Regions from separate parts of the Blastococcus sp. TML/C7B genome, predicted to be linked through region 4. Evidence: riboswitches for the same ligand, from Rfam matches in the RefSeq annotation. Region 4 holds a riboswitch; each other region holds the start of a gene.
What was found. Region 4 has a riboswitch for S-adenosylmethionine ahead of JKP76_RS05880 (bifunctional o-acetylhomoserine/o-acetylserine sulfhydrylase). Riboswitches for the same ligand answer to the same signal wherever they lie in the genome.
Positions count from the first base shown of each region.

Region 1: it holds a riboswitch for S-adenosylmethionine, as region 4 does, so the genes downstream of both, thrC (threonine synthase) here and JKP76_RS05880 (bifunctional o-acetylhomoserine/o-acetylserine sulfhydrylase) in region 4, are expected to answer to the same signal.
Region 2: it holds a riboswitch for S-adenosylmethionine, as region 4 does, so the genes downstream of both, JKP76_RS13475 (aminotransferase class V-fold PLP-dependent enzyme) here and JKP76_RS05880 (bifunctional o-acetylhomoserine/o-acetylserine sulfhydrylase) in region 4, are expected to answer to the same signal.
Region 3: it holds a riboswitch for S-adenosylmethionine, as region 4 does, so the genes downstream of both, JKP76_RS24100 (putative leader peptide) here and JKP76_RS05880 (bifunctional o-acetylhomoserine/o-acetylserine sulfhydrylase) in region 4, are expected to answer to the same signal.

Region 1 is NZ_JAEOAA010000001.1:465,148-470,387, reverse strand. It holds gene JKP76_RS02335 (alpha/beta fold hydrolase) at 1-1,308, shown strand, start outside; partial or broken gene JKP76_RS20085 (ABC transporter permease subunit) at 1,305-1,751, shown strand; gene JKP76_RS20080 (hypothetical protein) at 1,885-2,205, shown strand; gene JKP76_RS22025 (hypothetical protein) at 2,216-2,347, shown strand; gene JKP76_RS02325 (HAD family hydrolase) at 2,357-3,187, opposite strand; SAM riboswitch class I at 3,237-3,367, shown strand; gene thrC (threonine synthase) at 3,380-4,681, shown strand; gene JKP76_RS02315 (cold-shock protein) at 4,883-5,083, shown strand.
Region 2 is NZ_JAEOAA010000002.1:93,985-99,224, reverse strand. It holds gene JKP76_RS13480 (DUF1684 domain-containing protein) at 1-785, opposite strand, end outside; gene JKP76_RS13475 (aminotransferase class V-fold PLP-dependent enzyme) at 815-2,197, opposite strand; SAM riboswitch class IV at 2,233-2,345, opposite strand; gene JKP76_RS13470 (NADPH-dependent FMN reductase) at 2,435-2,947, shown strand; gene JKP76_RS24095 (hypothetical protein) at 3,107-3,190, opposite strand; gene JKP76_RS24090 (cysteine dioxygenase family protein) at 3,378-3,707, shown strand; gene JKP76_RS13455 (rhodanese-like domain-containing protein) at 3,704-4,111, shown strand; gene JKP76_RS13450 (formate/nitrite transporter family protein) at 4,000-4,935, opposite strand; gene JKP76_RS13445 (dioxygenase) at 5,037-5,240, opposite strand, start outside.
Region 3 is NZ_JAEOAA010000002.1:105,808-111,047, forward strand. It holds gene JKP76_RS13515 (amino acid ABC transporter ATP-binding protein) at 55-852, opposite strand; gene JKP76_RS13520 (amino acid ABC transporter permease) at 849-1,826, opposite strand; gene JKP76_RS13525 (GNAT family N-acetyltransferase) at 1,823-2,356, opposite strand; gene JKP76_RS24100 (putative leader peptide) at 2,521-2,622, opposite strand; SAM riboswitch class IV at 2,659-2,767, opposite strand; gene JKP76_RS13530 (FAD/NAD(P)-binding domain-containing protein) at 3,009-4,943, shown strand; partial or broken gene JKP76_RS22560 (flavin reductase) at 4,985-5,116, shown strand; gene JKP76_RS22565 (flavin reductase family protein) at 5,235-5,240, shown strand, end outside.
Region 4 is NZ_JAEOAA010000001.1:1,217,522-1,222,761, reverse strand. It holds gene JKP76_RS05900 (hypothetical protein) at 1-264, shown strand, start outside; gene JKP76_RS05895 (ABC transporter substrate-binding protein) at 350-1,273, shown strand; gene JKP76_RS05890 (amino acid ABC transporter permease) at 1,291-2,244, shown strand; gene JKP76_RS05885 (amino acid ABC transporter ATP-binding protein) at 2,283-3,035, shown strand; SAM riboswitch class IV at 3,212-3,330, shown strand; gene JKP76_RS05880 (bifunctional o-acetylhomoserine/o-acetylserine sulfhydrylase) at 3,375-4,667, shown strand; partial or broken gene JKP76_RS20455 (alpha/beta fold hydrolase) at 4,684-5,175, shown strand.

The sequences.
Region 1 (5,240 bases), 750 kb from region 4:
GTCGGCCCCGACGGGTCGACGACGCTGCCGGCCCGGTTGGTCGCGCCGGTGCGGCTCACCGGCCTGTCTGCGGACCCGGCGGCCCCCACCCGCGTCGAGGTGACCCTGCCGGCGTTCGTGCACCGGTTCGAGGCCGGCCACGTGATGCGGCTGGTCGTCTCCTCCACCGACCAGGGATTCGCCGTCCCCGTCGAGCCCGCCGTCCACTCGGTGGCGCTCGCCGACCCCGCGGCCGGCGTGAGCGTGCCCCGGGTCGAGGGGCGCACCGAGGCGGCCGGTGGCGCCGGCCGCTGGTGGGTGCTGCTCGGCGCGCTCGCCGCCCTCGGGCTGCTCGGGTGGGGCGCCGCGGTGCTGCTCGCGCGGCGCCGCGACCGCCGGGTCAACGCGGTGGAGCCGGGCGGCGAGGACGTGCCGCTGCGCTTCGAGGGCGTGACCAAGGCCTACGGCGACGGGTTCGTCGCCGTCCGCGACCTCTCCTTCGAGGTCCGCCGGGGACAGGTGCTGGGCCTGCTCGGCCCGAACGGCGCGGGCAAGACGACGTCGCTGCGCATGCTGATGGGGCTCATCCGGCCGACGGAGGGGCGGATCAGCGTCTTCGGTCACGCCGCCGGCCCGGGCGCCCCGGTGCTGTCCCGGCTGGGCTCGTTCGTCGAGGGCACCGGCCTGCTGCCGCACCTGTCCGGCCGGGAGAACCTCCGGCTGTACTGGGCCGCGACCGGCCGCCCGGCGGAGGATGCGCACATGGAGGAGGCGATCGAGGTCGCGGGCCTCGGTGCCGCGCTCGACCGGCCGGTCCGCCGGTACAGCCAGGGCATGCGGCAGCGCGTCGCGATCGCCCAGGCGATGCTCGGGCTCCCCGACCTGCTGGTGCTCGACGAGCCGACCAACGGGCTTGACCCGCCGCAGATCCACGCGATGCGCGAGGTGCTGCGCTCCTACGCCGCGACCGGGCGCACGGTCATCGTCTCCAGCCACCTGCTCAGCGAGATCGAGCAGACCTGCAGCCACGTCGTCGTCATGGCGAAGGGCCGGAAGATCGCGCAGGGCACGGTCGAGGAGATCGTCGGCGTGGGCGGCGCGGTGCTCGTCGGGGTGGCCGAGGCCGACACCGACCGGGCGATCGCCGTCCTGGAGGGCCTGCCCGGGGTGACCGCCGCGCGGACCGACGACGGGCTCGTGGCCGACCTGGACGGCCACGGCCGCGCCGCGGCGCTGCAGGCGCTGGTGGCGGCCGGCATCGCGGTCGACCAGTTCACGCCGCGGCGCCGGCTCGAGGACGCCTTCCTGGCGCTGGTGGGGGAGTCATGAGCACCGACGACAGGGCAGAAATGGCCATTTCTGCCCCGGGGGTCCAGGCCAGCGGCGCGGTCCAGGGCTACCGGCCCTCGCGCACGCTGCGGCTGACCGTCGAGCTGCGCCGCCAGTTCGCCCGGCGCCGGACGCTCGGCGTGCTGGCGCTCATGGCCGCGCTGCCGCTGCTGCTCATCGCCGCGCTGCAGCTGGGGGCGAGCGAGAACGCCCGCGGGAACGACCGGATCAACCTGGTCGACGTCGCCACCGCCAGCGGGCTGAACTTCACCCTGTTCGTGCTCTTCGCGACCACCGGCTTCTTCCTCGTCGTCGTCTTCGCGCTGTTCTTCGGCGACACCGTGGCCAGCGAGGCGCAGTGGGGCGCGCTGCGCTACACGCTCGCGACGCCGGTGCCGCGGATGCGGCTGCTCCGGCAGAAGTGGCTGGCCGCGCTGGTGCTGTCGGTGGGTGCGCTGCTGACGCTCACCGCCGTCGCGGTGGTGGCCGGCTCGATCGCCTTCGGGTTCGGCGCCGTCGAGACCCCGATCGGCGTGACGCTGGCGCAGGGGGAGGGGTTCGTGCGGCTGGGCCGGGATGCTCGGCTACCTCGCCGTCCACCTGCTGGTCGTGGGCACCCTGGCGTTCTGGTTCTCCACGATCACCGATGCGCCGCTGGCCGCCGTCGGCGGCGCGGTGTTCACCATGTTCGTCTTCGCCATCCTCGACCAGGTCGAGCAGCTGGGCTCGCTGCGCGACTGGTTCCCGACCGCCGGCGAGTTCGCCTGGGTCGACCTGCTGCAGACCCCGGTCCAGGACGGCGACCTGTTCCGCGGCGTCGTGCAGTCCCTGGTCTACGCGGCGCTGTTCACCGCGCTGGGCTTCCGCGCCTTCGCCCGCCGCGACGTGACCAGCTAGCTTGCCCGGCGTGACCCCGCCCAGCACGGTGCGTGCGCGCCTGGTCTGCTGGTGGCGCGGGCACCGCTTCGGCCCGCTGCGTCCCGACGGGACGGCGGCCTGCCGCCGGTGCCGCCGGGTCGTGCGGCCGCTGGACCGGTGACCCGCGCGCTCAGAGGCTCGCCCGCACCGCCTGCGCCCAGCCCTCGCCCATGGGCGCCCCGGTCACCGCGGCGTTCGGGACGGCGGCGATCCGGTCGGCCATCCCGTCGACCGCCGCGCCGTTGGCGGTGATCCACAGCCGGCCGACGGCGGCGGCCATGTCCAGGTCGCTGGTGCTGTCGCCGATCGCCACCGCGTCGGCCGGGTCGATGCCGCGGCGCTCGAGGTCCCAGGCGATGGCGGCGCCCTTGGAGATCCCGCGCGGCATGAGGTGGTAGACCCGCGGCGGCGCGGGATCGGGGGCCAGCGTCATCCGCGACGTCCGCTGGATCGCGCCGTTGTCGTTGAGGGTCAGCCAGCCCAGGCCGCGCTCGGCCAGCCAGGTGTCGACGGCGCGGGCGTCCACCCGGCCGCGGAGCAGCGCGTCGGTCTCGTGCGTGGCGTGCCACGGCGCGTGCCACTCCAGCCGGCCGGGGTGCGCTGCCATCAACTCCTCGACGACGCCGAGCGCGGCCATGGCCTCCATGGGCGTGCGCCCCTCGTGCTCGGCGGGCAGCTCGCCGGTGAGCTGCCGGCGCTCCCGGCCGCCGTCCCAGCTGACCGTCGCGCCCAGCTCGGCGATCGCGCCGTCGGCGGCGAAGATCCGGCCGGCCTCCACCACCTGGTCCAGCGTCCGGCCGCTGACCAGCACCAACGGGATCCCGGCGCGGTGCAGCTCCAGCAGCGCCGTCGCCGGGTCGGCGGTCAGATCGCGGCCGGCGGTGTGCCAGAACGACCCCCGCGGCCCCACCATCGTGCCGTCGAGATCGGTGTAGACGATGCGTGCTGCCACGCGCCCCATCCTGTCCGCCGCTCGCTACCGGCCGCCCGGTGGGTAGAGTTCGGTCGTTCACTCATCCAGAGGGGCAGAGGGACACGGCCCGATGAAGCCCCGGCAACCGCCGACTGCGCGCACGTCTGCAGCGGGAGGTGCCAATTCCGTCCCGCGCGGCTCGACGGCCCGACGCGGGGAAGATGAGGAGGTAGTCGTCGCATGACTCTGACCGCTCCCGGTTCTCTCCAGGCCGACTCGCACGCCGGTGGCCCGGTGCCGCCCTGCCCCGCGCGCGGGCTGATCTGCCGCAACTGCGGCGCCACCTTCGGTCTCATCGCCGAGCACGCCTGCGCCGAGTGCTTCGGGCCGCTGGAGGTCGACTACGACCCCGAGCTGATGAAGGCGGTGACCCGGGAGCAGATCGAGGCGGGGCCGCAGAACATCTGGCGCTACGTCGCGCTGCTGCCGGTCGGCCAGGACCCGGCCTCCCGCGTCTCGCTCGACCCGGGGATGACGCCGCTGGTCCGCGCCGACCGGCTGGCCGAGGAGCTGGGCCTCACCGGCGGGCTCTGGGTGAAGGACGATTCGGCCAACCCCACGCACTCCTTCAAGGACCGCGTGGTCAGCCTCGCCGCCACCGCGGCCAAGGGGCTGGGCTACACGAAGATCGCCGCCGCCTCGACCGGCAACCTGGCCAACTCCGTGGCCGCGCACGCCGCGCGCATGGGTCTGCCCTCGTTCGTGTTCGTCCCCTCCGACCTGGAGCCGGGCAAGATCGTGCAGTCGGCGGTGTACGGGCAGACGCTGGTCGCCGTCGACGGCTCCTACGACGACGTCAACCGGCTGACCAGCGAGCTCGCCGAGACCGACGAGTTCGAGGACACCGCCTTCGTCAACCAGAACGTGCGGCCCTACTACGCCGAGGGCTCCAAGACGATGGGCTACGAGCTGGCCGAGCAGCTGGGCTGGCGGATCCCCGCGCAGGTCGTCATCCCGATGGCCTCGGGCTCGCTGCTCACCAAGGTGGACAAGGCCTTCCGCGAGCTCACCGCCGCCGGCATCGTCGAGGCCACCGAGTGGACGATCTTCGGCGCGCAGTCGGCCGGCTGCGACCCGATCGCCACGGCCTTCGACAACGGCTGGGACGTCGTGAAGCCGGTCAAGCCGACCGGGATCGCCAAGTCGCTCAACATCGGCAACCCCGCCGACGGCCCGTACGCGCTCGACGCGATCCGCCGCACCGGGGGCGCCGTGGGCCGGGTGGGCGACGACGAGATCGTCCAGGGCATCCGCGACCTCGCCCGCACCACCGGCGTCTTCGCCGAGACCGCGGGCGGCGTCACCGTCGCCGTGCTGCGGCAGCTGGTGGGGAACGGGCGGCTGGACCCGGCGAAGGAGACCGTCGTCCTCAACACCGGGGAGGGGCTCAAGACCCTCGACCCGCTGGAGCCGGTCGTCGGCCCGACGCACACCGTCGAGCCCTCGCTGAAGTCGGCCCGCCAGGCCGGTCTGATCGGCTGACCGCGGACGGTGTCACCGGTTCAGGTGACACCGTTCGCCGGATCCGGCAACGAGTCGTGCCCGAAATGCGTGTGTGCCACGTCACTCTGCTGTACCTTTCCGCCCGGTTCGACCTCCATGTTCGTGTTCGCGGGCGGAAGAGCGAGACCTCGTCCGTTCATCAGGATGGGACGACCGCATGCACGAAACGTGGGAGCACACGTGGCACAGGGCACCGTGAAGTGGTTCAACGCCGAGAAGGGCTTCGGCTTCATCGCCGTCGACGGCGGCCAGGACGTCTTCGTCCACTACTCGGCCATCCAGATGGACGGCTACAAGTCCCTCGACGAGGGCCAGCGCGTCGAGTTCGAGGTCGTCCAGGGGGCCAAGGGCCCGCAGGCCGACGCGGTGCGCAGCGCCTGAGAACGCCGGCACGACCCGGAGGCCCGGTCCCCGCGAGGGGCCGGGCCTCCGGCGTTCCGGGGGACCCCTCCTTGCACTCGCCAGGGTCGAGTGCCAGACTCGTTTCTGGCACTCGGGGCTCCCGAGTGCCAATCAGGTCGGAACGGTGAGGCACTGG
Region 2 (5,240 bases), on a different contig from region 4:
GCGACCGGCAGCCGGTTCTCGGCGGGCGGCAGGGGGCAGGTGGCGAAGTCGGTGTAGGCGCACGGCAGGTTCGTGGCCCGGTTGAAGTCCAGCGTCACGGTGCCGTCGGCCGCCGGGGCGTCGACGGCGAGCGACCGGTTGGCCGCGTAGGTGGTGACGCCGGACGTCACGTCGGTGAAGAGGAGGAACAGGCTGCCCGGGGCGGCGCCGGCGAAGGCGGTGAGGGCGAGCTCCTGCCCGTCGACGGCGAAGACCACCCGGCCCGGCGCGTCGTAGACGTGCTCCAGCCCCTCGACCGCCGCGCCGACCGTCGTCGGCCGCGGCGCGGGGAACGGCTGGTAGCGGGCGGGGACGACCCAGCGCGGGTCCGGCGCGAACGTGGGCGTTCCGCGGTGCTGCGTGCGCAGCGGGTGCGCGGGGTCGCGCGGCCGGACGATGTCGTGCCCGCCGCGGCGGGCCACCTCGATCTCGACCTCGCCCGCGCGGGCCGTGCGGCCGTCCCGCTCGGCGATCGGGCCGAAGGCGTGCCGGTCGCGGACGACGTGCCCGTCGACGACGAGCTCCTCGCCCGGGCCGAGGGTGACCAGCGGGCCGTCGGCGCCGGTCGACCACTCCCCGGGGACGCCGGGCAGGCGCTGCGGCTGCCCGGTCAGCCAGTGCAGGCCGGTGACGGCCAGGAAGCCGTGCGGATCGGCGCGGCGGAGCTCGTGCTCCCGGTGCCAGCGCGCCCAGTCCTCGGCGAAGGACGCGTCCGGACCGGCGGTCGGGGCGAGGGGAACGGTCACGGTCTCTGCTCCTCGGGGATCGCGAGTGGTCATCGGGTGGCCGGGCCGCAGCCGGCGCCCCGGGCCACGACGGCGGGGTCGGCCCCGCCGAGGCCGGCCAGCGGGCGCGGGTCGTCGACGGGCTGCCAGCGGCCGGCGACCAGCTCGTAGCGGTTGCGCGGGCCGTCGGCGAGGTACCGCGCGAGGGCGTCGACCAGCCGGTCGACGTCGTCGAGCGTGCTGCCCACGCCGACGCTGGCCCGCAGCGCGCCCTCGGGCACGCCCAGCCGGGCGAGCAGCGGGTGGGCGCAGAACCGCCCGTCGCGCACGCCGATGCCGTGCTCGGCGGAGAGGTAGGCCGCGACAAGGCCGGGGTCGGCGCCCTCGACGGTGAACCCCACGACGCCGGTGGGCTCGGCGGAGTCCGCCCAGATGCGCAGCAGCCGGACGCCGGGCAGCGCGCCCAGGCCCGCCGTCAGCCGCTCGCGCAGCGCCCGCTCGTGCCCCTCCAGCGCACCGGCGGGCAGCGCGGCCAGCGCCTCGCAGGCCGCGGCCAGGGCCACCGCGCCGAGCACGTTGGGCGAGCCACCCTCGTGCCGGTGCGGCGCGGGTGCCCACGCGGTCTCGGCGACCGACACCTCGTGCACCGCACCCCCGCCGGCCAGGTAGGCGGGGCCGGCGTCGAGCCAGTCGCGGCGGCCGACCAGCGCCCCGGCGCCGAAGGGGGCGTAGGTCTTGTGCCCGGAGAGGACGACGTAGTCCGCGCCCGTGGCGGCCAGGGAGAAGGCGCGGTGCGGCACGAGCTGGGCGCCGTCGACCAGCACCCGCGCGCCGGCCGCCCGGGCCAGGGCCACGACCTCCTCCAGGGGCAGCGACTCGCCGGTCACGTTGGACGCGCCGGTGACGGCGAGCAGCGCGTACGGGGTGCGGGCCAGCTCGGCGGCCAGCGCGCGGAGCGTGCCGACGACGGTCGGCGCGGTCGGCAGCACGGTCACCGGGCCGCGGCGCTGCCAGGGCAGCAGGTCGGCGTGGTGCTCGCAGTCGAGCACCAGCACCGCCGCGCCCTCGGCCACGCAGCCGGCGAGCAGGTTGAGGGCGTCGGTGGTGTGCCGGGTGAGGACGCAGACGTCGTCGTCGCGCGCGCCGACGAACCGCGCGACGGTCTCCCGCGCCGACTCGTACAGGGCGGTGGAGACCTGCGAGAGGTAGCCCGCACCCCGGTGCACGCTGGCGTACAGCTGGAGCGCGGCGGCCACCTGGTCGGCGACGCTCACCAGCGCCCGGGAGCTCGCCGCGGAGTCCAGGTCGGTGTACCGGGTGCGGCCGCCCGGGACGAGCGGGACCTCGGTGTCGGCGCCGACGACGGGCAGCAGCGGCCGGAGGCCGGGCCGGGACACGGCCGGGGCGGGCGGGCAGTCGAGCAGTGCGGGCATGGGAGTGCTCCTGGCGGGTCGGGGACCCGGGCACGGGTCCGCGCTTGCGGCTGCGGGACCGCAGCCGCCCGGTCGTCACCCGGGGCACCCCATCGCGGAGGAGGGTTGCCGGCCAGCAAGCCGGGGCTTCGCGCTGGCACTCGTGACCTGCTGCCACCTTGGCACGGGAGCACTCAATACGTCAAACCCGATCGGTATAGTGCGCTTTGCCGGTCCCGACCCCCGAGGAGCTCCCGCGTGACCACCGTCGCCGTCGTCGGCAACCCCAAGCCGCTCTCCCGCACGCGGGCGGCCGCCGAGCTGGTCGTCGAGCGCCTCACCGGCGCTCCGGCCGACGTCGTCATCGACGTGGTCGACCTCGGCGCCGGGCTGCTCGGCTGGGGCGACCCCGCGGTCGAGCAGGCGGTGGCGACCGTGCGCGGCGCCGAGCTGGCCGTCGTCGCCAGCCCGACCTTCAAGGCCACCTACACCGGCCTGCTCAAGCTCTTCCTCGACCAGATCGGCACCGGCGACCTCGCCGGCGTCACCGCGGTGCCGCTCATGCTCGGCGGCGGCCCGACGCACGCGCTCGCCCCCGAGCTGCTGCTCAAGCCGGTGCTGGTCGAGCTCGGTGCCATCACGCCCACCCGCGGGCTGTACCTGGTGGACAAGGCGTGGGACGCCCCCGGCGCGCTGGACGGCTGGCTGGAGCTCGCCACCGTGCAGGTCGCCGCCGCACGAGCCGGGCACCGCGGCGGTGCGCCGCGATGACCACCCGCCGGCGGCTCCTCGCCAACCGCTTCACCCGCCGCTGCGCGGTCGACCTGCTGCGGACGGCCAGCGCGCTCTGTCCGGGCTGCTGACGCACGCCCCGACCCCCCGACTCCTGCGCTCCCCCGGCACCGCCGGGGTCATCGAGCGCGCCCTCGATCAAGGAAACCCCATGCCGCACAGCACCCTCCTGCGCTCTGCCCCTGACAGCACCGCCCCTGACAGCACCGCCCCTGACAGCACCGCCCCCGACAGCACCGCCCGCCGCACCGGGGCCGCCGGCCTGGCCGCCGCGCTCGCCGCGGCCTCGGCGCACTGGATCGACCTGGTCGAGTACCGGTCCGGCAGCCGCTGGACCCACCTGCTCGACCCGGCGGCCGCCGCCGACGTCCTCGATCCCTCGCTGCACCCCGAGCTGCGCGCGGCCCAGGTGTGGCTGCTCTCCTGGCTGCCCGAGCAGGGCACGCCACTGCACGACCACGGCACCTCCTCCGGCGCGTTCGCCGTCGTCCGCGGCACGCTCACCGAGCGGGTCGTGGCCGCCGGGCGGACCGGCGTCACCGACTCCGCGCACGACCTGGACGCCGGCCGGGTGCGGCACTTCGGCCCGCACTACGTGCACCAGGTGACCAACACCGGCCTGCAGGCCGCGGTGAGCGTGCACGTCTACACCCCGGGCCTGGCGTGGATGAACCGCTACGAGATCGCCGACGGCGCGCTGCGGCGCACCGGCACCGAGCGCGCGGGGGTGGACTGGTGAGCGCCCCGACCACCACCCGACCCGCGGGTGCCCGCTCGATCGACGAGCTGCTGGCCGAGGCCCGCTCCCGGCTGGACCGGGTGACGCCGGAGCAGGCCGCCGAGCGCGTCGCCCGCGGCGCGCTGCTGGTCGACATCCGGCCCGCCGCGCAGCGCGCGCAGGAGGGCGAGGTGCCCGGCGCGCTCGTCGTCGAGCGCAACGTCCTGGAGTGGCGGTTCGACCCGGCCGGAGACGCCCGGCTGCCCGAGGCGACCGGGTACGACGTCGACGTCGTCGTCCTGTGCTCGGAGGGCTACACCTCGAGCCTGGCCGCCGACGCGCTGCGGTCGCTCGGCCTGTCCCGCGCGACCGACGTCGTCGGCGGGTTCCGGGCGTGGCAGGCCGCGGGGCTGCCCACCCGCTGAGCGTTCAGGCCCGCCCGGCGCTCTCCGCGCCGGCCGGGTCGGGCTCCTCGTCGGGCTGGTCCTTGAGGAAGAGGTACCAGTAGGAGGTGGCCACGAAGACCACCGCGCCGACGAGGCTTGCCCGCCCCGGCCAGCAGCCAGTTGAGCAGCGTCTCGCCCCAGCCGACGTCCGGGACGCCGGCGAAGATGGCCGCCGGCAGGAAGAACATGTTGGCGACGACGTGGTCGAAGCCCATCGCCACGAACGCCATGATCGGGAAGAAGATCGCGAGGATCTTGCCCGAGACGGTGGTCGCCGCCAGGGACATCCACACGGCCAGGCAGACCAGCCAGTTGCAGCCGACCGCGCGCAGGAACGTCTGCCACGCCGACTCCCCCAGCGCCTTGCCCTCGGCGATGGACGCGAGCCGCTCGTAGGTGAGGGCGGCGTTCCCGCTCGCGTCGGCGTCGTCGATCACCCCGGTCTGCACGGCGAGGAAGTACGCCACGACCAGGGCGCCGACGAGGTTGCCCAGAAGCACGAGCGAGAGGTTCTTGGCGACGTCGCCGAGGCCCAGCTTCCCGCGCATGGCGGAGAGCGGCACCAGCGCCATGTTGCCGGTGGCGAGGTCGGAGCCGGCGATGAGCACCAGCACGAGCCCGAGCGTGAAGGTCGCGCCGGTGAACAGGGTGGGCAGCGTCCCCCACGTCTCCGGGTCCAGGCCCGAGGAGACGCTGATGGCGACCAGCCCACCGAAGGCGATGTAGGCGCCGGCGAGGAAGGCGCTCACCAGCACCTTGTCCCACGTCCGGTGCGCCTTCTTCGCGCCGGCCGCGGCCGCCACCCGCGCGATCTCCTGCGGTTCTCGTGCCGTCCATCGCTGCCTCCGCCGAGCCGGTGTCCGCCGGCTCCCGGAGCTACCCCGCCGCCGGCGACCGATGCCCGTCAGCCCTCGCGCTGCAGCACGAAGTCGTACCGCGCCTCGATCCACGGCACCTCGCTGCGGCCGCCGTCCGGGGTCGGGCCGGGCTCGCGCTCCTCGAAGCGGACGACGAGCTCCTGCTTGGTCCCGAACACCACGTCGGTGTCGAGGTATTCGGCGCCCTCCTGGAACAGGTGGGTGATCAGCGGCGCGTACCCGGGAACGGC
Region 3 (5,240 bases), on a different contig from region 4:
CGTCGGCGGGCGGCGCGGGGTGCGCCGTCCGTGGGGTGGGACGGGAGGGGCTGGTCAGAGGACGCGGGCGAGGAAGGCGCGGGTCCGTTCGTGCTGCGGGTCGTCGAGCACCTGCTCGGGCGGGCCCTGCTCGACGATCCGGCCGGCGTCCATGAAGACGACCCGGTCGGCGGCCTTGCGGGCGAAGCCGATCTCGTGGGTGACGACGATCATCGTGGTGCCGGTGCGGGCGAGGTCCTCGATGACGCCGAGCACCTCGCCGACCAGCTCCGGGTCGAGCGCGGACGTCGGCTCGTCGAAGAGCAGCACCGCGGGCCGCATGGCCAGGGCGCGGGCGATCGCGACGCGTTGCTGCTGCCCGCCGGAGAGCTGCCGGGGGTAGGCGTCGGCCTTGTCGGCCAACCCGACGCGGTCCAGCAGCTCGCGCGCCTCGCCCTCCACCTCGGCCCGGGGCCGGCCCTGGGCCGACACCGGTGCCTCGACGACGTTCTCCAGCGCGGTCAGGTGCGGGAAGAGGTTGAACGACTGGAAGACGAAGCCGAACCGGGTGCGCTGCCGGAGCAGGTCCCGCTCGGGCAGCTCGTGCAGCCGGTCGGTGCCGCCGCGGTGCGCCTTGCGCCGGTACCCGACCAGCTCGCCGTCGAGCGCGACGAAGCCGCGGTCGACCTTCTCCAGGTGGTTGATGCTGCGCAGCAGCGTCGACTTGCCCGAGCCCGACGGGCCGAGGACGACGGTGACGCTGCCGGGCTCCACGACGAGGTCGACGCCGTGCAGCACCTCGAGGGCACCGAAGGACTTGTGCACGCCGTGCACCTCCACCCGCCCCGGACGGGGGTCCGCCACGGCGGTCACCGGGCCACCTCGCGGGCGGTGCGCACGCGGGCCAGGCCGGCGGTGAGGTTGCCGCGCAGCCGTTGCAGGGGTGTCGGTGGCAGCGTGCGCACGGCGCCGCGGGCGTAGTACCGCTCGACGTAGTACTGGACCACCGTGATGACCGTGGTCAGCACGACGTACCAGACCGCCGCGACCAGGAGCATCGGCAGCACCCGCTGGGTCCGGCCGTAGATGACGCTGACGGTGTAGAAGAGCTCGCCCAGCGCCAGCACGTAGACGATCGAGGTGCCCTTGAACAGGCCGATGATCTCGTTCACCGCCGTCGGCACGATCGAGCGCATCGCCTGGGGCAGCACGATGCGGGTGCTCTGCCGCCGCCGCGGGATGCCCAGCGACGCGGCGGCCTCGAGCTGGCCCTGGTCGACCGAGAGGATCCCGGCCCGGACGATCTCCGCCGAGTAGGCGGCCTGGTGCAGGCCGAGGCCCAGCACCGCGGCGCCGAACTTGTCGATCAGCGAGAGCGTCTCGACCCCGGCGAACGCCGGCCCGAACGGGATGCCGAACTCCAGCCGCTGGTACAGGTAGGCGAGGTTGTACCAGAGCAGCAACTGCAGGATCAGCGGCACGGAGCGGAACACCCACGTGTAGCCCCAGCTCACCGCCTGCAGCAGCGGCGACCTGCTCAGCCGCATGAGCGCCAGCACCGTGCCGAGCGCGAAGCCCAGCACCGCGGTGATCAGGGTGAGCTGGACGGTGGTCCAGACGCCGCGGACGATCGACTCCTCGGTGAGGTAGGCGCCGACGACGTCCCACTCCCACCGCGGGTTGGTCACCAGGCTGTTGACCGCCATGGCGAGCAGGACGGCGACGCCGGCGGTGGCGACCCAGCGGCCGGGGTGGCGGGCGGGGACGACGCGCAGCTCGTCGTAGGGCGTGCCGGTCGGCGGCGGGACGGCGGTCGCCGCGGGCGGGCGCTCGTCGAGTGTGGTCACGGGGTCCCTCCCAGGGAGGTCTCGAAGGCGTAGAGGAGGTCGGCCGGCGGCAGCCCGCGCATCGCCTCGAGCTCGGTCGGGCGCGGGGCGGCCGGGTCGAACAGCGGGGTCCAGCCGGCGGCGAGGTAGAGCGCCCTCGCCTCGGGCTGCAGCGGGCCGGTGGTGAGGTATAGGCGGGTGTAGCCGCGCGCGGCGGCCCGCTGCTCGAGCTCGGCGAGGATCCGGCGGGCCAGGCCGCGCCGGCGGTGGGCCGACGCCGTCCACATCCGCTTGACCTCCGCCGTCCCGGGGTCGCGGTGGCGGCGGAACGCACCGCCGGCGACGGGGACGCCGTCCTCGAGGAGCAGCACCAGCTCGCCGTGCGGCGGCAGGAACTCCTCGGCGGGGTGGCGGGCGAACTCGGCGCTGGTGTCGCCGAACAGCCCGCGGTAGCGGGTGTCGTACTCGACGGCGAGCTCGGCGAACAGCGGGCGGGCCAGCGCGTCGTCCGGGTGGACGCGAACTGCCTCGAGCCGCGGAGCGGCGGTCACCGGGCGGTCCGGGGACGCGGGGGAGGGGAGCTGGGCATGCGGGAACTCCTGGGCGGGGACGCGCGGGCAGGCCACCGGTGCCGCCGGGACGACGGCGCGGTGGAGCAGCGCAGGGGAGGGGGAGCGGCCGGGCCGCGGGGACCGGTGGACCGGTCAGGAACGGGTCAGCGACAGAGCGCGCTGCTGGTGCGCAGCAGGTCGACCGCAGGGCGGCCGACGAGGTCGAGCGACGGGATGCGCCGGGTGCGCGCGCTCACCTGTCCCACGTCGTGGCTCCTCGCTCTCGACCCCGTGCAGGGGCCGGCTGGCTTGCGGGCACGGACGTGCCCGCCTGGTCGTCACCCGGGGCACCCCGTCACAGCGGAGGGTTGCCGGCCAGCGAGCCGGGGCTTGGTGCTGGCGCTCAGGACCTGAGCCGGGACTGTAGGGCACGGAACGGATGACCGTCAAACCCGATCGGTTTGGTAGACATAGTCCAGTCGCCCCGCCCGGGAGCAGACGTCCGTGCGCCAGGGAGGAGGCCGGCCCGTGGTCGCGACCCCGCTGCGCTCCCGCCGGCACGTCGACCTCCTGCGCACCTGCAGTGCCCTCTGTCCGACGCGCTGACCACCCCGTCCTCGCGCGTCCGCACCGGTACTGGAGACGACCCCGCATGTCCGCACCCGCCCCGCACTCCCGCTTCCTGCCCGGCCCGTCCTTGTGCGTCGTCGGCGCCGGCCCGACGGCGATCGGCGTGCTCGAGCGCCTGGTCGCCAACGCCCCCGCCCTCTCCGGCGGCGCCCGGCTGACCGTGCACCTCGTCGATCCGCACCCCGCCGGTGGTGGCCGGGTCTGGCGCGCCGCGCAGCCCGACCTGCTGTGGGCGAACTCGCTGGTCGGCGACGTCACCGTGCTGCCCGACCGGTCCGTCGTCGTCGAGGGACCGGTGACCGACGGCAGCACCCTCTGGCAGTGGGTGCAGGACGTCGGCCGAGGGCTGCCCGCCGACTCCGCCGTCGGTCGCGAGGCGCGGCGGCTGGGGCCGGCGTCCTTCCCGTCCCGGCCGCTGGTCAGCGCCTACCTCGCCTGGGCGCTGGACCGGGTGGTCGCCGACGCCGCGCCGTGGGCCGACGTCCTGGTGCACCGCACCCGCGCGGTGGACGTCGACGACCGCCCCGACGGCGCGACGGTGCACCTCGCCGACGGGGTCGTGCTCGACGTGGACGCCGTCCTGCTCGCGCAGGGCCACCTGGACGCCGCACCGACCCCCGCCGAGCGGCGCACCGCCGCGCGGGCGGCGGCCGCCGGCCTCACCTACCTGCCCACCGCCTACACCGCCGACGTCGACCTGTCGGTGCTGGCGCCGGGGGAGGACGTGCTCGTGCGCGGCGCGGGGCTGGCGTTCGTCGACCTCGTGGTGCTGCTCACCAGCGGCCGCGGGGGCGCCTTCGAGCGCACCGGCGAGGGGCGGCTGCGCTACCTGCCCAGCGGTCGCGAGCCGGTGCTGCACGTCGGCTCGCGCCGCGGGGTGCCCTACCGGCCGAAGCTCGGCTACCCGTGGGCCGGCCCGCCGGTGCCGCTGCGCTTCTTCACCCCGGCCGCCGTGGACGCCGCCTTCGGGCCGGCGCGGCAGCTGGACCTGCGGGCCGACCTCGCCCCGCTGATCACCCGCGAGCTGGGCTGGGCGCACTACACCGAGCTGTTCCGCGCCTTCCCCGAACGCACCGCGCTGCCCTGGGCGGAGTTCGCCGAACGGTACGTCGCGGCCGGCCCTGCGGAGCTGGCCCGGCTGGCCGCCGAGGCGGTGCCCGATCCGGCCGACCGGTTCGACCTCGCCGCGCTGGACCGGCCGCTGGCGGGGGTGCGCTTCGACGACTCCCACGAGCTCCAGGAGTGGGTCCGCGGGCACGTGCGGCAGAGCCTGGACCGCGCCGCCGACCCCCGGCACAGCGCCGACTCGGCGGTCTTCCTCGCGCTGCTGCAGTGCCACGGCACCCTCGCCGCGCTGGTCACCGGGCGCCGGCTCACCCCCCGCTCGGAGTGCGAGGACCTCTCCGGGTGGTGGATGAACCTGTTCAGCTACCTGGCCAGCGGCCCGCCGGGTCCCCGGCTCGAGGAGCTGCTGGCGCTGTCCGAGGCCGGCGTGCTCCGGTTCCTCGGCGCCGACGTCGAGGTGGTGCTCGACGAGCGGGCCGGCGTCTTCCGGGCCGTCTCGCCCAGCGCGCCCGGTGCGGTCGAGGCCCGCGCCCTGGTGGAGGCCCGCATCCCCGAACCCGACGTGAGCGCCACCCCCGACGCGCTGGTCACCGCCCTGCTGGCCCGCGGTGCGGCCGCCGAGCGCGTGCTGGCCGACCCGGCCGCGCCGGCGGGGCACCGGCGCACCGGCCGGCTGGACGTCGACCCGTCGCTGCGCGTCCGGACGGCGACCGGCGGGGTGCGGCCTCGGCTGTTCGCCGTCGGCTTCTGGACGGCGGGGGCGCAGGTCGCCGCCTTCGCCCGGCCGCGCACCAACGCGCCCTTCTTCCGGCAGAACGACGCGCTCGCCCGCACCCTGTGGTCCGCGGTCACCGAGCCGGCCGCCGCCCTCCCGGTCGCGGGTGCGGCGTGAGCGCCCCTGCGGTCGCCCTGGCCGACGACTTCCGCGCGGTCATGGCCGGCGTGGCCACCCCGGTCGCCGTCGTCTCCACGCTGACCGGGGGAGTGCCGCACGGCACGACCGTGAGCGCCTTCGCCTCGCTCTCGCTGGCCCCGCCCATGGTCATGGTGGCGCTCGACGAGCGCTCGGACCTGCTGCGGCGGCTCGCCGTCGGCAGCCCCTTGGGCCTGTCGGTGCTGGCGGTCGGGGAGTCGGGCCCTGGCGCACGCGTTCGCGCGCAAGGGCGAGGACAAGTTCGCCGGCGTGCCG
Region 4 (5,240 bases):
GTGGTCCCGGTCGTGCCGCAGGAGCCGACCTCGCCCGAGCCCACCGAGGAGCCGGCCCCGACGACCGGTCCGGGGGAGACCGACGAGCCCGGGGAGGGCACCGGCACGCCGACGACGAGCAGCGCACCGACGTCCTCGAGCCCCGGCACGACGACGCCGGGCAGCGACTCGAGCACCGCTCCGGGGACCCCGCAGCCGACGGGGACCACCGGCGGGACGACCGAGCCGGCCACCCCGACGACGACGTCCCCGCCAGGACCGTGACCGAAGCGGTACGGACCTCGCGCGACGGGGAGGCGCAGCGCAGGGCAAGATCTAGCCCCTGCCCCGCCCGAAGGAGACCCTGCCCGTGTCCGCTCGTTCCCTGACCCGCCGCGCCGCGACCGCCGTCGCCGCCGCCACCACCGCCGCGCTGATCCTCAGCGGCTGCGGTGACGACTCCGACGACTCGTCGTCGTCCGGCTCGCCGGCCGACGAGAGCACCCCCGCCGTCGAGGTCGACGACGACCTGGCTTCGCGCGTCCCGGCCGAGATCAGCGAGGACGGGACGATCACCGTCGGCAGCGACACCAGCTACGCGCCGAGCGAGTTCATCGACGAGGACGGCGAGACGATCGTCGGCTTCGACGTCGACCTGTTCTCCGCCGTCGCCCAGAAGCTCGGCCTGGAGGCGGAGTTCGAGTCGGCCTCGTTCGACTCGATCATCGCCGGCGTCGGCTCGGGCCGGTACGAGACGGGCGTCTCCTCGTTCACGATCAACCCCGACCGCCTGGCCGAGGCCACGATGGTCAGCTACTTCTCCGCCGGCACCCAGTGGGCCGTGCAGGAGGGCAACCCGGAGGGCGTCGACGCCGACGACGCCTGCGGGGCGTCCGTCGCCGTGCAGCGCGGCACCGTCCAGGTCGACGACATCACCGCCCGCTCCGCCGACTGCGAGGCCGCCGGCAAGGACGCGATCGACATCCAGCAGTTCGAGGGCCAGGACGAGGCCACCGCGGCGCTCGTCTCCGGTCGCGTCGACGCCAGCCTGGCCGACTCCCCCGTCATGGCCTACGCCGTCCAGCAGACCAACGGCAAGCTCGAGCTGCTCGGCGACATCTACGACTCCGCCCCCTACGGCTACGTCGTGCCGAAGGCCCAGACCGAGTTCGCCCAGGTCCTGGCCGACGCGCTCGCCGCGCTGATCGAGGACGGCACCTACGCCGAGATCCTGGAGAAGTGGGGCGTCGAGGCCGGCGCCATCGACACCCCGGCCGTCAACCCGGCCGGCTGATCCCCCTCCCCCGACCGATGCCCGACACGAGCACGACACCGGCACCGCCCGAGGCCATCCGGGCGGTGCCGGTGCGGCACCCCGGCCGCTGGATCGCCACCGCCGTCATCGCGGTGCTCGCCGCCATGTTCGTCAACATGCTGGTCACCAACGAGGTGTTCCAGTGGGACTTCATGGTCGAGAACATGTTCAGCGACGCCGTCCTCCGGGGCGCGCGGACGACGCTGATCATGACCGTGCTGGCCATGGTCATCGGCATCGCGCTGGGCATCGTGCTGGCGGTCATGCGGCTGTCGGCCAACCCGGTCGTGTCGGGGGCGGCCTGGGTCTACATCTGGTTCTTCCGCGCCATCCCGCGCATCGTCCTGCTGTTCTTCTCGGCCAGCCTCGGGGCGCTGTACTCGACGTACGACATCGGCATCCCCTTCGACCAGCAGATCATGGACCTGTTCGGCTTCGAGGGGGACTGGCGCTTCCTGAGCCTGGACGGCAACGACATCTTCCGGGGTTTCATCGCCGGGCTGCTGGGCCTGGCGCTCTCCGAGGGCGCCTACGCGGCCGAGATCGTCCGCGCCGGCATCCAGTCGGTCGACCCCGGGCAGACCGAGGCCGCCGCCGCCCTGGGCATGAGCCGCGCCCAGACGATGCGTCGGATCGTGCTCCCCCAGGCGATGCGGGTGATCATCCCGCCGATGGGCAACGAGACGATCGCGATGCTCAAGGACACCTCGCTGCTCATCGCGGTGCCGGTGACCAACGAGCTCAACTTCCAGCTGCGCGCCATCGGCAGCCGGACCTTCCAGGTCATCCCGATGGCCGTGGCCTCGATCCTCTGGTACCTGGCGCTGGCCAGCCTGCTGATGATCGGCCAGTACTTCCTCGAGAAGCGGTTCAGCCGCGGCTTCGGGGTGCGCGAGACGCGGCAGCAGCGGGCCGCCCGCCGGGCCACCGAGATCGGGAGCACGCATTGAGCAGCGCCGTGAGCAGCCCGTCGCCCGCAGCTCCACCGATGGTGCGCGCAGAACAGGTGCACAAGCGCTTCGGGCACGTCGAGGTGCTCAAGGGCATCGACCTCGAGGTCGCCCCGCGCGAGGTCATGTGCGTCGTCGGCCCGTCCGGGTCGGGCAAGTCGACGTTCCTGCGCTGCATCAACCACCTGGAGCGGATCGACGCCGGCCGGCTGTGGGTGGACGGCCACCTGGTCGGCTACCGCGAGAAGGGCGGCCGGCTGCACGAGCTGCGCGACTCCGAGGTGGCCGCCCAGCGCCGCGACATCGGCATGGTCTTCCAGCGCTTCAACCTGTTCCCGCACAAGACCGCGCTGGAGAACGTGACCGAGGCGCCGGTGCAGGTGAAGGGCGTGGGCCGGGCCGAGGCCCGCGAGCGCGGCGCCGCCCTGCTGGAGCGCGTCGGGCTCGGCGACCGGGTGCACAACTACCCGAACCAGCTCTCCGGCGGCCAGCAGCAGCGGGTCGCGATCGCCCGCGCGCTGGCGATGCAGCCCAAGCTGATGCTGTTCGACGAGCCCACGTCGGCGCTGGACCCCGAGCTGGTCGGCGAGGTCCTCGACGTCATGCGCGGCCTGGCCGAGGACGGCATGACGATGGTCGTGGTCACGCACGAGATGGGCTTCGCCCGCGAGGTCGGCGACAGCCTGGTCTTCATGGACGACGGCGTCGTCGTCGAGGCCGGCGACCCGCGGCAGGTGCTCACCGACCCGCAGCACGAGCGCACCCGCTCGTTCCTCTCCAAGGTGCTCTGAGCCCCTGCAGCCACCCGTCGACGATCAGGTGACCTGATCATCGGGCGTCCTCCCTCACGGTCTGCGCTGAGGGAGGACGCAGCACGATCAGGTCACCTGATCCTGGCGTCACCGGCGCGGGGCGGGCGTGGGGCCGGTGTTTCACGTGGGACAACGGGATGCCTAAGATCACGTCGGCTCACGAGAGGCAGTGCGAAGCACCTGGCTGACTGCCCGGCAACCTCCTACTCCGTCTGAGGTGCTCCAGGGGAAGAGCCGGCTCGCGCGGCGCCCGCCGCGGGGGCAAGGACGGAGCTCCCGTGCGCCGCGGGATCTCCTGAGCGAGAGGAGACGGCGCACATGAGCGACCCGCAGAACTGGAGCTTCGAGACCCGGCAGATCCACGCCGGAGCCAGCCCCGACCCGACGACCGGCGCCCGCGCGCTGCCGATCTACGCGACCACGAGCTACCAGTTCCGCGACAGCCAGCACGCCGCGGACCTGTTCGCGCTGGCCGAGATGGGCAACATCTACACGCGGATCATGAACCCGACGCAGGACGCGCTGGAGCAGCGCGTCGCCTCGCTCGAGGGCGGCGTCGCCGCGCTCGCGGTCTCCTCCGGCCAGGCCGCGGAGACCCTCGCCATCCTCAACCTGGCCGAGGCCGGCGACCACGTCGTCGCCTCCGCCTCGCTGTACGGCGGCACGTACAACCTGCTGCACCACTCGCTGCCCAAGCTCGGCATCACGGTCTCCTTCGTCGAGGACCCCGACGACCCGGAGGCCTGGCAGGCCCTGGTCCGGGAGAACACCCGCGCCTTCTACGCCGAGACGATCGGCAACCCGAAGGGCGACATCCTCGACATCGAGGCCGTGGCCGGCGTCGCGCACCGCAACGGCGTGCCGCTGATCGTCGACAACACGATCGCCACCCCGTACCTGATCCGCCCGTTCGAGTTCGGCGCCGACATCGTCGTCCACTCGGCCACGAAGTACCTCGGCGGCCACGGCACCGCGATCGCCGGCCTCATCGTCGACGGCGGCACCTTCGACTGGCGCGGCGGCAAGCACCCCATGTTCACCACGGCCGACCCGACTTACCACGGCGTCGTCTACGCCGACCTGGGTGCGCCGGCCTACGCCCTCAAGGCGCGCGTGCAGCTGCTGCGCGACCTGGGCCCGGCCATCTCCCCGTTCAACGCCTTCCTGGTGGTGCAGGGCATCGAGACGCTGTCGCTGCGCATGGAGCGGCACGTGTCGAACGGGCAGAAGGTGGCCGAGTTCCTCGAGGCGCACGACGCCGTCGACCGGGTCAACTACGCGGGCCTGCCCACCAACCAGTGGCACGCCGCGCAGCAGAAGTACGCGCCCAAGGGCGCGGGCGCCGTCCTCACCTTCGAGCTGCACGGCGGCAAGGAGGCGGGCCAGAAGTTCGTCGAGGCCCTCGAGCTGCACAGCCACGTCGCGAACATCGGTGACGTGCGCTCGCTGGTCATCCACCCGGCGTCGACCACCCACTCGCAGCTGACCCCGGAGGAGCAGCTGACCACGGGCGTCACCCCCGGCCTGGTGCGCCTGGCCGTGGGCCTGGAGGGCATCGAGGACATCCTCGCCGACCTCGAGGCCGGGTTCCGGGCCGCGAAGTCGGCCTGACGGGTCCGGACGTAGCATGGGCGGGTGGGTCGAGGGGGATCCGGTCGGGAACCGGCTCTTCCTCGACCTGCCCGCCGTCGTCTTGGAGCGCGGCGGTGAGCTCTCGGCCGTGCGGGTCGCCTACGAGACGTGGGGGACCCTCGCGCCCGACGGCGGCAACGCGGTCCTGATCGAGCACGCGCTCACCGGCGACAGCCACGTCGTCGGCCCCGCCGGGCCGGGGCACCCGACCGGGGGCTGGTGGGAGGGGCTGGTCGGCCCCGGCCGCCCGCTGGACACCGACCGGTGGTTCGTCGTCTGCGCCAACGTCCTCGGCGGCTGCCAGGGGACGACGGGACCGGGCTCGCTCGCACCGGACGGCGCCCGCTGGGGCTCGCGCTTCCCCGAGGTGACCGTCGCCGACCAGGTGCAGGTCGAGGTGGCGCTGGCCGACGCGCTCGGCGTGGGCCGCTGGACGTGCGTCGTCGGCGGCTCGATGGGCGGCATGCGCGCCCTGGAGTGGGCCGTCGCCCTGCCCGAGCGCGTGGGCGGGTTGTTCTTCCTCGCCTCGGGGGCGGCGGCCAACCGGCGACC